2 regions of the Micromonospora sp. DT201 genome follow, and region 2 is predicted to be linked to the other one. Evidence: riboswitches for the same ligand, from Rfam matches in the RefSeq annotation. Region 2 holds a riboswitch; the other holds the start of a gene.
What was found. A riboswitch is a leader RNA that binds a small molecule or an ion and turns the genes downstream of it on or off. The one in region 2 is predicted to bind thiamine pyrophosphate.

Region 1: another riboswitch for thiamine pyrophosphate. It lies ahead of thiE (thiamine phosphate synthase); the one in region 2 lies ahead of ACLQ28_RS32380 (ECF transporter S component).

Annotation. Positions count from the first base shown of each region.
Region 1 is NZ_JBNCKP010000001.1:137,634-145,004, reverse strand. It holds gene thiC (phosphomethylpyrimidine synthase ThiC) at 1-1,178, opposite strand, end outside; gene thiD (bifunctional hydroxymethylpyrimidine kinase/phosphomethylpyrimidine kinase) at 1,196-1,981, opposite strand; gene ACLQ28_RS00760 (thiamine phosphate synthase) at 1,978-2,721, opposite strand; gene ACLQ28_RS00755 (thiazole synthase) at 2,718-3,497, opposite strand; gene thiS (sulfur carrier protein ThiS) at 3,494-3,694, opposite strand; gene thiO (glycine oxidase ThiO) at 3,685-4,842, opposite strand; gene thiE (thiamine phosphate synthase) at 4,839-5,465, opposite strand; TPP riboswitch at 5,460-5,569, opposite strand; gene ACLQ28_RS00735 (ThuA domain-containing protein) at 5,884-7,371, shown strand, end outside.
Region 2 is NZ_JBNCKP010000033.1:34,482-41,852, reverse strand. It holds gene ACLQ28_RS32395 (sugar isomerase domain-containing protein) at 1-371, opposite strand, end outside; gene ACLQ28_RS32390 (aminoglycoside N(3)-acetyltransferase) at 368-1,174, opposite strand; gene ACLQ28_RS32385 (alpha/beta fold hydrolase) at 1,204-2,052, opposite strand; TPP riboswitch at 2,161-2,265, shown strand; gene ACLQ28_RS32380 (ECF transporter S component) at 2,341-2,934, shown strand; gene ACLQ28_RS32375 (ABC transporter ATP-binding protein) at 3,065-4,501, shown strand; gene ACLQ28_RS32370 (energy-coupling factor transporter transmembrane component T family protein) at 4,498-5,298, shown strand; gene ACLQ28_RS32365 (hypothetical protein) at 5,516-5,899, opposite strand; gene ACLQ28_RS32360 (MTH1187 family thiamine-binding protein) at 6,187-6,483, shown strand; gene gndA (NADP-dependent phosphogluconate dehydrogenase) at 6,586-7,371, shown strand, end outside.

The DNA of each region.
Region 1 (7,371 bases), on a different contig from region 2:
ATTCCGATCATCGCGGCGCCGATCGCCGAGGTGATGTGGTCGTACGCCGGAGCGATGTCGGTGGTCAGCGGCCCGAGCGTGTAGAAGGGCGCCTCGTGGCACCACTCCTGCTGCAGGTCCACGTTCTCCTTGATCTTGTGCATCGGCACGTGGCCGGGGCCCTCGATCATCACCTGGACGTCGTACGCCCAGGCGACCTTCGTCAGCTCACCCAGGGTGCGCAGCTCGGCGAACTGCGCCTCGTCGTTGGCGTCGGCGATCGAGCCGGGCCGCAGCCCGTCGCCGAGGGAGAACGTCACGTCGTACTTCGCGAGCAGCGAACACAGCTCCTCGAAGTTCGTGTAGAGGAAGTTCTCCTCGTGGTGCGCCAGGCACCACGCCGCCATGATCGAACCGCCTCGGGACACGATCCCGGTCACCCGGTCCACGGCCAGCGGCACGTACGGCAGGAGCACCCCGGCGTGCACCGTCATGTAGTCCACGCCCTGCTCGGCCTGCTCGATCACGGTCTCCCGGAACACCTCCCAGCTCAACTTCACCGGGTCACCGCCGACCTTCTCCAACGCCTGGTAGATCGGCACCGTCCCGATCGGCACCGGCGAGTTCCGCACGATCGCCTCGCGGGTCTCGTGGATCCGCTTGCCGGTGGACAGGTCCATCACGGTGTCCGCACCCCAGCGGGTGGCCCAGGTCAGCTTCTCCACCTCCTCGGCGACCGACGAGCTGACCGCCGAGGTGCCGATGTTGGCGTTCACCTTGACCAGGAACGCCTTGCCGATGATCGCCGGCTCGCACTCCGGGTGGTTCACGTTGAGGGGCAGCACCGCCCGCCCGGCGGCGATCTCGGACCGGACCAGCTCCGGGTCGACGTTCTCCCGGATCGCCACGAACTCCATCTCCGGCGTCACCACGCCAGCCCGCGCGTACGCAAGCTGGGTGGGCCGGCGACCGTCCGCCCCGGCCAGCGGCGTACCCGCACCCCGCACCGGTGCCACATCACCGCGCTCGGCGATCCACGGCCCCCGCAGCGGCGGCAGCCCCACCTCGGGGTCAGATCCGGGACCCGACGTGTCGTAGAGCCGCACCGGCGGATGGTCCCCGGTCAGCTCCACCTCCGCGAACGGCACCCGGACATCCGGCCGCGAACCCTCGACGTACACCTTGCCTCGTGCTTGCATGACAGCCTCCCTGATGATCAAGCGGACCAGCCGAAGTGGTCCAGCGGCCCACGTCCCGCGCCCAGCTCCCAACCCCGCGCGCCGGTCAGCGCGCGGAGCACGTACTCCTTGGCGGCCCCCACCGCCGCCGGCACCGGATCGCCCAACGCGAGCCGCACCGCGATCGCCGCCGAGAACGAACAACCGGTGCCGTGGGTGTGCCGGGTGGCCACCCGGGGTGCGCGCAGCGCAGTGGTGACGCCGCCGCCGTGCAACACGTCGACCGCCTCGCCCCCGCCAAGGTCACCGCCTGTGACCACCACGTATTCCGAGCCGCCGGCCACCAGCGCCTCGGCGGCCACGACCATCCCGGCCACGTCGTCCACCGGGCGCCCGGTGATGGCCGCGGCCTCCGCGCAGTTCGGTGTCGCCACCTTGGCGTACGGCAGCAGCCTCTCCACCGCGCCCACCACGCCGAGCCGGTGACCACTCGTGGCGACCAGCACCGGGTCGACGACGAGCTGAGGCAACCGGCCGTCCCTTGCGGCCTCGGCCACCACGTCGGCGACCGCCGGGGTGCCGAGCATCCCCGTCTTGACCGCGCAGACGGTGAAGTCGCTGAGCACGCTGTCCAGCTGCTCGGTGACCGTGCGCGGAGGCAGTGGCAGCACGGCGTCGACACCCTGGGTGTTCTGCGCGGTGACCGCCGTGAGGACGCTGGTGCCGTACGCGCCCAGCGCAGCGAAGACCTTGAGGTCGGCCTGGATTCCTGCGCCGCCGCCGGAGTCGGAGCCGGCGATTGTCAGCAGTGTTCGCGGGGTCATTTTCCCTCGCCTGTGGTTGCGGTTGGGGGCTGCGGCCGACCGTGCCCACTCCGGGCGGTCAGGCTTGATCCCTGCGTGGGCACGGTCGGCCGCAGCCCCGCTCGTGGAGACCTGAGTGCCTCCGCGCCAGCTTTAGAGAGCTCAGGGGTGACCGCCTCGGCATAAGCGCTGGTCAGGGTGGCTGCTGTTTCGGTGGGGTCTTGGGCTCGCATTAGTGCGCCTAGTACTGCTACTCCGGTGGCTCCTGCTTGGACGCAGGCGGTTACCTGTTGTGGGGTTTCCACTCCGCCGAGGGCCAGCAGAGGTACCGGGCTGATGCGGACCAGGCTGCTCAGCCCCGCAATCTCCAGGGGTGGGCCGTAGCCGGGTTTCGTTTGGGTTGCGTAGACCGGGGAGACGGTGGCGTAGTGCTCGGTGGTCAGTCGGTCGAGTTCGGTGTGGTGGTGGCAGGAGCGGCCGACCAGCCGGTGGGTCGGCGGCGGGTACGGGCCGGCGGCCGGCAGGTGAACGGCGTCGCCGTCGAGCGGGTCGGGGCCGGCCACGATGAGGGTTCCGTCGACCTCGGCGAGGATCGCGCGCAGGTCGGCGGCGATGGCGGCGCGCTCGGTGCGGGGCAGGTCCTTCTCCCGCAGCACCACCCAGCGCACTCCCCCGGCCACGGCCCCCGCCACAACCCGGTCGAGCCCTCGCTGTGCGACGAGCCGATCGGTCAACACGACGACACCGGACGGCGGGGTCACAGGTCGGGTCTTCCCTCGTCGGGGGTGGAGGGTAGGGCATGAAAACGGCGGGCGATCCGGCCGGCGCTGGCCGCCAGGTTGCCGGCCTCGACCGCGTACCGCATCGCCGTGGCCATCGCCACCGGGTCGGCGGCGCGGGTGACCGCGCTGGCCAGCAGCACCGCGTCGCAGCCCAGCTCCATGGCCAGGGCCGCGTCGGAGGCGGTGCCGATGCCCGCGTCGAGGATCACCGGCACGTCGACACCCTGACAAATGAGCCGGATGTGGTGGGGGTTGCCGATTCCGAGCCCGGAGCCGATCGGGGAGCCGGCCGGCATCACCGCGGCGCAACCCACGTCGGCGAGTCGGCGGGCGAGCACCGGGTCGTCGCTGGTGTACGGCAGGACGGTGAAGCCATCGGCGACCAACTCCTCGGCGGCGCGGAGCAACTCCACCCCGTCGGGCAGCAGCGTCCGCTCGTCGCCGATCACCTCCAGCTTGATCCAATCGGTGTCGAACGCGTCCCGGGCCAGCCGGGCCACCTTCACCGCCTCGGTCGCGGTGTGGCAGCCGGCGGTGTTCGGCAGCAGCCGAACCCCGCACCGATCCAGCAGCTCCAGCAGCCCACCGGTGGAACCCGGTGCGGTGCCCACCCGACGCAACGCCAGGGTGACCAGCTCGGTGCCGGACGCCCGGATCGCCTGCTCCAGCACGTGCAGGTTCGCGGCACCACCGGTGCCGAGGATCAGCCGCGAGGTGAACGTCTCCCCACCCAGCTCGAATGGCACGCCGCTCACCCGCCCTGCGCCGCGGTGAGCACCTCGACCCGGTCACCGTCGCGCAGCGCCGTGGTCGCCCAGCCGGCCCGGGGCACCACCTCGCCGTTGACCGCGACCGCGACCCCACGCTGCTGAGGCACGATGTCGCGGACCAGCTCCGCCACAGATGCGCCGCCGGGGACACTGCGCCCGGCCCCGTTCACCGTCAACTCCACAGGTCCCCCTCCAACGTCGATTCAGGTCCGCCGCCGACCGCCGCGCCGACGAACCGGTCAGCACGAAAGGGCGCGAGCAGCGGGTCGGGTACGCCGGTGAGCACCAGGTCGGCGATCAGGTCGGCGGTGATCGGGGTGAGCACGATGCCGTGTCGGTGGTGCCCGGTGGCGGCCAGGACGTCCGGCCGGCCGGGCAGCGTCCCGAGGATCGGTGCGTTGTCCGGGGTGCCCGGGCGCAGCCCGGCGACCGCCTCGACCAGGTCGTACTCGGCCAGCTCGGGCAGCAGGTCGACGCCGGCGCGGAGCAGGCGTTGCACCGCTCCGGCGGTGACCGTGGTGTCCGACCGTTCCTCGACCGTCGCACCGAGCACGACCTCGCCGTCGGCTCGGGGCACCAGGTAGACGGGTTCGCCGTCGGCGTACCCCCGGATCACGTGCCGGAAGCCCGGCGCGACGCCATCGGGCGCGCGGAGCCGGAGGATCTGGCCTTTCACCGGCCGCACGGGCAGACCGGTGAGTGCGGCGGCCCCGCAGCCGGCGGCGACCACGGTGATCCGTGCATCCACGTCGGACAGGAGCCGAACTGTCTGCGGCACCAGCACCGCGCCGGCCCGCTGCGCTGCCGTGCGCAGCGCCGGCAGCACCAACCGGGGGTCGACCTGGTGGTCGGTGGGCGCGAGCGCGCCGCCTCGCACCCGAGGGGCGAGCGCCGGCTCGCGGTCGCGCAGCTCGGTGGGGCGCAGCAGGGTCACGGGCAGGCCCAAACCCTGCTGGTACGCCCAGAGTCGGCGTGCCTCAGCCAGGTCGTCGCCGGTCAGCCCGACCAGCAGGGTGCCCTCGGTCCGGTAGCCGATGTCGGCGCCGGTCGCCTCGGTCAGCTCGGCGGCGAACGTCGGCCAGCGGGCGGCGGACGCCAGCAGCAGTTCGGTCAGCTGCCGTTCACCGAAGTACGCCTCGGCGACGGGTGCGAGCATGCCGGCGGCCACCGCCGACGCCCCCGAGCCGGGTGCCGGATCGTGCACCACCACGCGCAGCCCTCGGGCGGCGCAGCGCCAGGCGATTGCCAGCCCGATCGGCCCCGCCCCCACCACCGCAACGTCCGGCCGGACCCAGTCGCTCGATGGCGCTGACTCCGACCGGCCGGTCAGCACGTCAGGGCCTCGATCAGCTCGGCGGTCGCCCGTGCCGGATCGGCGGCGCCGGACACCGCACCGACCACCGCCACCCCGTACGCCCCGGCGGCCCGCAGCGCAGGCACCCGGGCGGCGGTCACTCCCCCGATCGCGATGACCGGCACGTCGACGGCGTCGACGACAGCGCGTACCCCGGCGGGCCCGATGGGGTCCGGCAGGCCGGACTTCGTGCTGGTGGGGTGGCATGGCCCGACGCCCAGGTAGCTGGCTCCCGCCGTGACGGCCTCGGTCGCGGTTTCCGGCGCGCGGGCGGTGGCTCCGAGCACCCCGGTCGGGCCGAGCACCCGGCGGGCGGCGGCGACCGGCAGGTCGTCCGCGCCGACGTGCCCACCGTCGGCACCCACCGCGAGCGCCACGTGCAACCTGTCGTTGACCAGGCAGGTCGCCTGGTACGGCGCGCAGAGCGCCAGCACCCGTCGGGCCAGGTCGTACGCCTCGCGGTCGGTAGCGGAGTCCTCGACCCGGACCTGCACCACCAGGTCGGCGCGGGCCGCCGTGAGGGCGGCCCGGACCACGGTGAGTGGGTCCTGCCCGGGTCGGGTGTCGGTGATCAGATGCAGTCGTCCTAGGGACGGCACGGCAACGCTCCTCCCTGCGCCGGCATTACCCGGATCAGGTTCAACGGTCGGGGGCTGTCAGCCCCCCTCTCAGCCCGGTACACCGGGCTCCCGTGGGTTACTTGCGTGTCACCGTACGACAGATCCGCCGGTCTGCCAAGGCGAGGCAGCGGCGGCGGACGGTGAGCCGGACCACGTCCCCCAACGAGCGAAATCGATGGGCGGTTGATCCAGTCCTGTTCGGAATGTCGCCCGCTGTTGCAGAACCGTTACCCGCCGGCATCTTGCCGGACATCGAGCGAGCCGAATTAATTTGTTCAGCGATTCGACAAAATGTCGGAGGGGCCACCCTGGCACGGTGTAACCGCCGACTCCATCCCGGGACGGCCTTCGGCGTGCCGACTCCCGCGAGCTCTGTCACTACGACACAGGAGGCGGCGTGTCCCGTTCTCGTCGTGCCCGCGTACCCATCACCGCGACCTTCATCTCCCTAGCTCTCGCCTCGACGACGCTGTTCGGTACGCCCGCACAGGCGGCACCGACGGCGACACAGGTCCCCCCGCGAGAGGCACCAGCCGCAGCCCCGGTCACCCAGGTGGCGCCGAAGGTAGCGAAGGCAGCCGCCGATCCCTACTCCGTCCTGGTCTTCTCCAAGACCGCCGGCTTCCGGCACGACTCCATCCCCACCGGCATCGCCGCCATCCAACAACTCGGTGCCGCCAACGGATTCACCGTGGACAGTTCCGAGGACGGCGCCGCATTCAGCGACGCCAACCTCGCGAAGTACAAGGCGGTGATCTGGCTTTCCACCACCGGTGACGTGCTCAACGCCGACCAACAGGCGGCATTCGAGCGCTACGTGAAGGCCGGCGGCGGCTACGTCGGCATCCACGCCGCCTCGGACACCGAGTACAGCTGGGCCTGGTACGGCGACCTGGTCGGCGCGTACTTCGCCAACCACCCGGCCAACCAGCAGGCCACGGTCAAGGTGGAGGACCACGCCCACCCGTCCACCGCCACGCTGCCGGACCGCTGGTCCCGGTTCGACGAGTGGTACAACTTCCAGACCAATCCGCGGCCCGACGTGCACGTGTTGGCCAGCCTGGACGAGAAGAGCTACACCCCGGGCGCCGGCGCGATGGGTGCCGACCACCCGACCGCCTGGTGCCAGGACTTCGACGGTGGTCGGTCCTGGTACACCGGCGGCGGACACACCCGGGAGTCGTACGCGGAGCCCGAGTTCCTCTCCCACCTGCTCGGCGGCATCCAGACCGCGGCAGGTGTGGTCGACGCCGACTGCGGCGCCTCGAAGACCTCGAACTTCGAGAAGGTCTCCCTGGACAGCAACACCAGCAACCCGATGGAGTTGGACATCGCTCCCGACGGGCGGGTCTTCTACGTCGAGCGCGACGGTCGCGTGCAGATCGTGAAGCCGGACACCGGCAGCACCGTCACCGCCGTCGACCTGGACGTCTTCACCGGCAACGAGGACGGCCTGATCGGCATCCGGCTCGACCCGGACTTCGCCACCAACAAGTGGGTGTATCTGTACTACGCCCCGAACGACGGCGTCACCCGCAACCTGCTGTCCCGGTTCACAGTGACCGGTGACACGATCGACCTGGCCAGCGAGAAGCAGGTGCTGCGGGTCGACACCCAGCGCAACACCTGCTGCCACGCCGGTGGCAGCATGACCTTCGACAGCGCCGGCAACCTCTACCTGGCCACCGGTGACAACACCAACCCGTTCGAGTCGAACTCGTACTCGCCGCTCGACGAGCGGCCGGGTCGCCAGGACTTCGACTCGCAGCGCACCTCGGCCAACACCAACGACCTGCGCGGCAAGGTGATCCGGATCCACCCGGAGGACGACGGGACGTACACCGTCCCGGCGGGCAACCTCTTCGCGCCGGGCACCGAGAAGACC
Region 2 (7,371 bases):
CCGTTGACCCCGGAGTTCGAGGCGAGCACGAAGACGTCGGCGGGCCGCACCGGGGCCAGCTCGTAGAGGCGGTGCGCAACCGCCGGGTCCCGTTCCAGCAGCGGACCGAGCCGCTCGGCCGGGTCGCCGCCGAGCAACACCAGGTCACGCAGCGCGATCCGGTTGGTCGGCACCAGACCGCCCGCCCGGCCGGCGATCTCCATCGCGAGGGCCTCCGAATGGCCGGTGCCGAACGCGTGCACCACGCCGTCGGCGCGCACCGCCTCGGCGATCAGGTCGGCGGCCCGCCCCACCGCCTCCCGCTGACTGGCGGCCACCCGGCCGATCGTCTCGGTCACCACGGCCAAGTAGTCCTCGGCACTCACCGTCATGCGTCCTCCGTCGTCCGATTACGGGCCAGCCAGCGCACCGCGAAGTCGACAGCCGCCCGCTGACGCATCAACCTGCCGGTCCCGGTGCCGACCGGTCCGATGCGAACCGCCCCGGTGACCTCCAGGTCCTTGCCCAACGCGTCGAAGTCGTTCGCGTCGAGCCGTACGTCCTGCCACCACACCCACTCGCGACCACCGTCGTCGGTCCGCACTGCGGCGCCCACCTGCTCGCGGGGCGAACCCGGGCAGCGATATTCGGCCAGGTGCAGTGAGGTGCTCACGGAGTGGTCCACGCCCAGCAGCAACACGTCGGCGTCCAGGTCGTAGAGCCGGGCCAGCGGCGAACCCTCGCCGAGCATGTCGCCCAGGGTGTGCCCGGTGACCACCTGCTCGGCGGCCGGCCCGAGTGCGGCGAACGACACGTGCGGATGCGTACTGCGCATGGCACCGGGCCAGCCGCGAACGGTCTCGGCGAGCAAACCCATGAACCGGCTCGGCGTGACCGCCGGGTCGAAGCCCGGCATCTCGGCGCGGATCAGCGGCCACCAGCCCGCCGGCACCGGCGGGTTACGCCAACCCGCGGGGTCGCTGTTGTCCGGCGTGTGGGTGGGCACCACGATCGTGCCGTCCGGGCCGAGCGCGTCGCGCAGGGCGAGCACCACCGCCTGCGGCCCGCCGCAGACGAATCCCAACGGACGTAGCGCGGCGTGCACCAGCAGCGTCGCGCCGGGTCGTACGCCCAGCACGCGCAACTGCGCGGCGATCGAGCGCCGAGTGCCCAGCCCGCTCGCGTCCGTCGTCACGATGGCCCTCCCTCGCTGAGCCGCACGGCTCAGGCCGTTCCGCCGGCTCGGGCCGTTCCGCCGGCTCGGGCGAGGATCGCCTCGGCGAGTGGGCCTGGTGCCGTGTCCGGGATCCAGTGACTCACCCCGGGCAGCTGCACAAAGCGGAATTCCCCGGTGACGTTCGCCGCGCACGCCTCGGCTGCGGTCCGGCCGATGGCGACGTCCCGGTCACTCCAGACGTACGTGGTGGGCACCGCGACCGGGCCGACGCCGGCCAGGTCGGCGCGGGACATCGCCCGGTACCAGTTCAACGCGGCGGTGAGCGCCCCGGGCTCGCGCATCGGGTCGGCGTAGCGGTCCACCCGGGGCGCGTCGCCCACCCCGCCCAGCATCTTGCGCAGCGCGGTCGCGTGCCACGCCAGCAGCACCTTCTCCGCCTTGTCCGGCTTGCGGAACAGCGCAATGTACGACGAGCGGGCCTTCTGCTGGCTGTCGGTGGCCAGGGCCTGCGCCATGGCCGCCGGATGTGGCACGGACACCGCGGTCAACGTGCGGACCCGATCCGGGTGCCCGGCGGAGACCGCCCACGCCACGATCGCGCCCCAGTCGTGGCCGACCAGGTGGACGGCGTCCAGCCCGAGTGCGTCGAGCACCGCCACCACGTCAGCGACGAGCTCGGGGATCCGGTAGTCGGCCACCCCCGTGGGTCGGGCACCGGGTGAGTAGCCGCGCTGGTCCAGCGCATACGTGCGCAGCCCGGCCGCATGCAGTGTCGGCACCACGTCGTCCCATTCGGCGCTGTGCTGCGGGAAACCGTGCAGCAGCAGAGCGGGTACGCCGTCCGGCGGACCGCCGGCGGTTACCTCGAACGTGAGACCTCGCGCGTCAACCCGCATGATCGGAAGCGTACCCAGCCGACGGCGGGTCGGTCGCTCCCCGCAGGTCAGGCCGATGCCCTGCTGGGCCGGCGGCCCAGGTCGGTGTTAGCGTCAGCGAGACAACTTCACATCCGACAGGGGAGCGCACAGCGCTGAGAGTGCGGGCACGCCCGCAGACCCTCGAACCTGATCTGGGTAATGCCAGCGCAGGGAGTTCGGTCGACCTCCAGCCGCGCCGCCGTCCGGTGCCACCGGGCGCGCGGCGTGCGTCTTCTCCTGGTTCGCAGTCAGAACTGGGAGCAACACATGAAATCCACCACCGACACCAGCCGCTGGCGGACCATCGACATCGTGGTCGCCTCGGTGATCGCGGTCGCCTTCGGCGTCATCTTCTGGGCGTGGGGCCTGGTCTGGAGCGCCACCGAGGGTGCGTTCGCCTTCTTCCCGCCGGCGCAGACGCTGCTCTACGGCGTCTGGCTGATGCCGGCCGTGATCGGCGGTCTGGTCATCCGCAAGCCCGGCGCCGCGCTCTACTGCGAGACGGTGGCCGCGGTTCTCTCGGCACTGTTGGGCAGCCAGTGGGCCGGCACGGTCATCCCGCAGGGCATCGTGCAGGGCATCGGCGCCGAGTTGGCGTTCGCCGCCTTCAGGTACCGGTCGTTCCGCCTGCCGACCGCAATGCTGGCCGGCGCGCTGACCGGTCTCAGCGCCGCACTCTTCGACTTCTTCGTCTGGAACGTCGACTACGCGCTGACCGACTACCGCATCCCGTACGCGCTGCTCACCATCGTCAGCTCCACCGTGATCGCCGGCGCTGGCGGCTGGCTGCTGACCAAGGCCCTGGCCAACACGGGCGCCCTGGACCGTTTCCCAGTAGCCCAGGACCGCGCACTCATCTGACCCCGGGTCGATCGCGTCGATCATGAGGTTGGCGGGCGGATGGATCTTCAGAACCATCGTCAACCTCATGATCAACCGGGCAGGGTGGAGGCGGCGGCCGGGGCGGGAGAGGGAGAGGGGGTGGGGTTTGGTGGGCGGGGTACTGCTGCGGGGGTTTGGGTGGCGGCACGCTGGGCGGCGCGCCTGGGCTGTGCGGGGGGTTGATCTGCGGGTTGAGGCCGGGGAGCGGGTTCTGCTGCTCGGGCCTTCTGGTGCCGGTAAGAGCACCTTGCTCGCCGCGCTGGCCGGGCTGCTGCCCGAGGACTCCGGCGAGCAGGAGGGCACCGTCGAGATCGACGGGCTCGACCCGCGCAAGGGGCGGGAACGGGTCGGCATCGTCTTCCAGGATCCGGAAACCCAACTGGTGATGGCGCGCTGCGGCGACGACGTCGCATTCGGGCTGGAAAACCGAGGGGTACCAACCGACGAGATCTGGCCCCGCGTGGACGAGGCGCTGCACCGGGTCGGCTTCCCGTACCCCCGCGACCGCAACACCGCCGCGCTCTCCGGCGGCGAACAGCAACGCCTCGCGCTGGCCGGAGTGCTGGCCCTGCGCCCCGAGTTGCTGCTGCTCGACGAACCAACCGCCAACCTCGATCCGGCCGGGGCCGACCTGATCCGACAGGCAGTGTCCGGCGCGCTGGACGCCGACACCACGCTGATCCTGGTCGAACACCGGATCGCCGAGGCACTGCCGCTCGTCGACCGGGTGGTCGTCCTGGAACCCGGCGGCGGGGTCCGCGCCGACGGCACCCCCGAGGCGGTCTTCGCCGCGCACGGTGCCACCCTGGCCGCCGAGGGGGTCTGGGTGCCCGGTCACCCCATCGCGCCCCGACCGGCCACCGCCGCGCCCGGGGGCCTCCTGCTCACCGCCGACCGGCTCGGCCTGCCGCCCCGGCTGGGCTCCACCGACCTGGCGGTACGCGCCGGCGAAGCACTCGCCGTACGCGGGCCCAACGGCGCCGGCAAGTCCACCCTGGCGTTGCTGCTCGGCGGTTTACTCCGGCCGGGCACCGGGCGGGTCACCGCATCCGCCGAACTGGCCGACGCGGACCACCGCACTCCCCCGCACCGCTGGCGGGCGCCCGCGCTGGCCCGACGGATCGGGTCGGTGTTCCAGGATCCGGAGCACCAGTTCGTCACCAGCACCGTCTTCGACGAACTGGCGCTGGGCCCACGCCGGACCGGTCAACCCGAGGCAGCCGTCAAGGAGACCGTGTCCGGGCTGCTGGAACGGCTGCGACTGGCCCGGCTCGCCGCCGCCAACCCGTACACCCTCTCTGGTGGGGAGGCGCGGCGGCTGAGCGTGGCGACCGCCCTGGCCACCGCGCCCCGCCTGCTGATCTGCGACGAACCCACCTTCGGCCAGGACCGGCGGACCTGGCAGGAGTTGGTCGATCTCTTCGCCGACCTGCGTGACGCCGGGCATGGCGTGGTCGCGGTCACCCACGACGCGGACTTCGTCGCCGCGCTCGCCGACCGCACCGTCACCCTCCAACGGGCCCCGACCAGCGACGGCAAAGAATGATCAACATCGAGCCGGTCGCGGCACCCGGTGCGCCGTTGGCCCGCCGCAACCCGGTGGCGAAGGTCGCCGCCGCGCTGGTCTTCTCGTTCACCCTGCTGGCCACCCTGGACCCGGTGGCCCCGGCGATCGCCATCGCGATCGAACTCGCCGTGCTGCCGCTGTTCGGCATCGGCTACCGGGTGCTGGCCCGGCGGGCCCTGCCACTGCTGCTCAGCGCCGCCGGCATCGTGGTCACCCTGGTGCTCTTCGCAGCCGACCGGTCCGGCCGGGTCCTCCTGGACGCTGGACCGATGCTGGTGAGCACCGGCGTGCTGCTCACCGCGCTCGGCCTCGTGCTGCGGGTCTTCGCAGTGGCCCTGCCCGGTGTGATCGTCTTTGCGACCACCGACCCCACCGACCTGGCCGACTCGTTGATCCAGAACGCGAAGGCGCCGGCCCGCTTCGCAATCGGGGCGTTGGCCGCGTTCCGGCTGGTGCCGCTGCTCGGCCAGGAGTGGCAAATGATCAGCATGGCTCGGCGCGCGCGGGGCGTCGACGCGGGACGCAACCCGGTGGCGAAGCTGCGACTGTTCGCCTCCACCGCGTTCGCGCTGCTGGTCGGGGCTATCCGCCGGGGCACCCGCCTCGCCGTGGCGATGGACGCGCGCGGCTTCGACGCCGGCACGCCCCGGACAGTCGCCCGCCGCCAACGCTTCACCCGGGCCGACGCTCTCCTCATCGCCGGGGCGGTCGTGCTGGCCGGCGCCGCCCTCACGACAAGCGTCCTCCTAGGCGCCTTCCGTCCCTTGATCAGCTAACCCGCGCGGCCGTGAACCCTGGCCCCGGCCCTCCGCCCGGCGCGGTGGGCGTCCGGGCGTGATCGACTCCATGTCGCCGACATTGCGGTATCCGCGAGGCGGGATGCCGCCACATCGGCGACGTGGAGTCGATCATGTCGCAGGTCCGGACAATCGGACATCGGCGTCGGGAACTGCACGATCGACGGGGCGGGCAGGGCTGGGTGGGCTGGGTGGCTCAGCTGCGGCGGAAGGCGTAGCGGCGCGGTTGACCCGCTCGCTGGCTCTTGCCGCCGCCGGAGCGGCCTCCCCCGGCCTGCGGCGGTCCGGCCTTCGGTGCCGCCGGCCGACCGACGGTCAACGACGGGTCGACCACCGAGGGCACGTCCAGCGTTGTCGGCACGTTGACCACCGGGGGCACGACCAGCGCGTCGTCCGCCGAGGGCACGTCGACCACCACCGGTATGTCACTCGTCAGTCCGTCGAGCGGCAGGATCGACTCGACCGGTAGATCCGGTAGATCCGGCCCCACCGTCAATGCGGGGAGCGGGCCACGCTCGGCCGCCGGGTGGGTGCCGAGCGGGGTCTTGCGGGACTTCTTCGGGTTACGCCTGGCTGGCATCCGGGCCTCCTTCTGCCGACCGTCACGGCCGGTCCCGCGCTCCGGCGGTCGGTCGGATCGGCTGGTGACCGCCGCAGCGCGACGGTCGACGGGAAAGGAACTGCTCACCGGGGTCGGGCATGGCCAGCACCGCCGAACTGCGGTGGGGATGCGGGACGCCCGAGAGCGCACGGACCGCGACGCGGGGCGGCGGGCCGGCTCGGAGAAAGGGCGTCAGTTGCGCATGCCAGCACACTATCGGCTGGGCGTACGTCGGCGCAGCCGATTTTCCTGGCACCATCGGCGGCATGCTGATCGCGTTCTCGATAACCCCGCTCGGTGTCGGTGAGTCCGTCGGTGACCTGGTCGCCGAGGCGGTACGAGTGGTCCGCGACTCCGGCCTGCCCAACCGCACCGATGCCATGTTCACCACCATTGAGGGCGAGTGGGACGAGGTGATGGCGGTCGTCAAGCGGGCCGTCGACGTCGTGTCCGCGCAGGCGCCCCGGGTGAGCGTGGTGCTCAAGGCCGACGTCCGACCGGGGGTGACCGACGCACTCACCGCGAAGGTGGCGCACATCGAGGATCGACTGGCCCAAGGCTGAGCGCCACCGGCCGGTGACCGACTGTCGACGACACGCCCGTACCGCCGCGTACCGCGATACGGTCGCAGCACGGCAGCACGACGGCGAGAGGTGGCGGCACGAATGGCTGAGCAGGCGACGGCGCAGATCGGTGTCACCGGGTTGGCGGTGATGGGCCGCAACCTGGCCCGCAACCTGGCCCGCAACGGCTTCACAGTGGCGGTGCACAACCGAACGCCTGCGCGCACCCGCAGCCTGATCGCCGAGCACGGCGACGAGGGCACGTTCGTGCCCGGCGAGACGATGGCCGAGTTCGTGGCGTCGCTGGAACGGCCCCGCGCGGTGATCGTGATGGTCAAGGCGGGTGCCCCCACCGATGCGGTCATCGACGAGTTGGTGCCGCTGCTGGAGGAGGGCGACATCATCGTCGACTGCGGCAACGCCCACTTCGCCGACACTCGCCGCCGGGAGGAGGCGCTGCGTACGCATGGGCTGCACTTCAGCGGCACCGGCGTCTCCGGTGGTGAGGAGGGCGCGCTGCTGGGGCCGAGCATCATGCCCGGCGGCTCCACCGAGTCGTACGCCAAGCTCGGGCCGATGTTCGAGAAGATCGCCGCCCAGGTGGACGGTGTGTCGTGCTGTAGGCACATCGGGCCGGATGGCGCCGGGCACTTCGTCAAGATGGTGCACAACGGCATCGAGTACGCCGACATGCAGCTCATCGCCGAGGCGTACGACCTGCTTCGGGCCGGTCTGGGCGCGGAGCCGGCGGAGATCGCGGAGATCTTCCGCGACTGGAACAACGGTGAGCTGGAGTCGTTCCTCATCGAGATCACGGCCGACGTGCTCGCGCACACCGACGCGGCGACCGGCCGCTCGTTCGTCGACATCGTGCAGGACCGGGCCGAG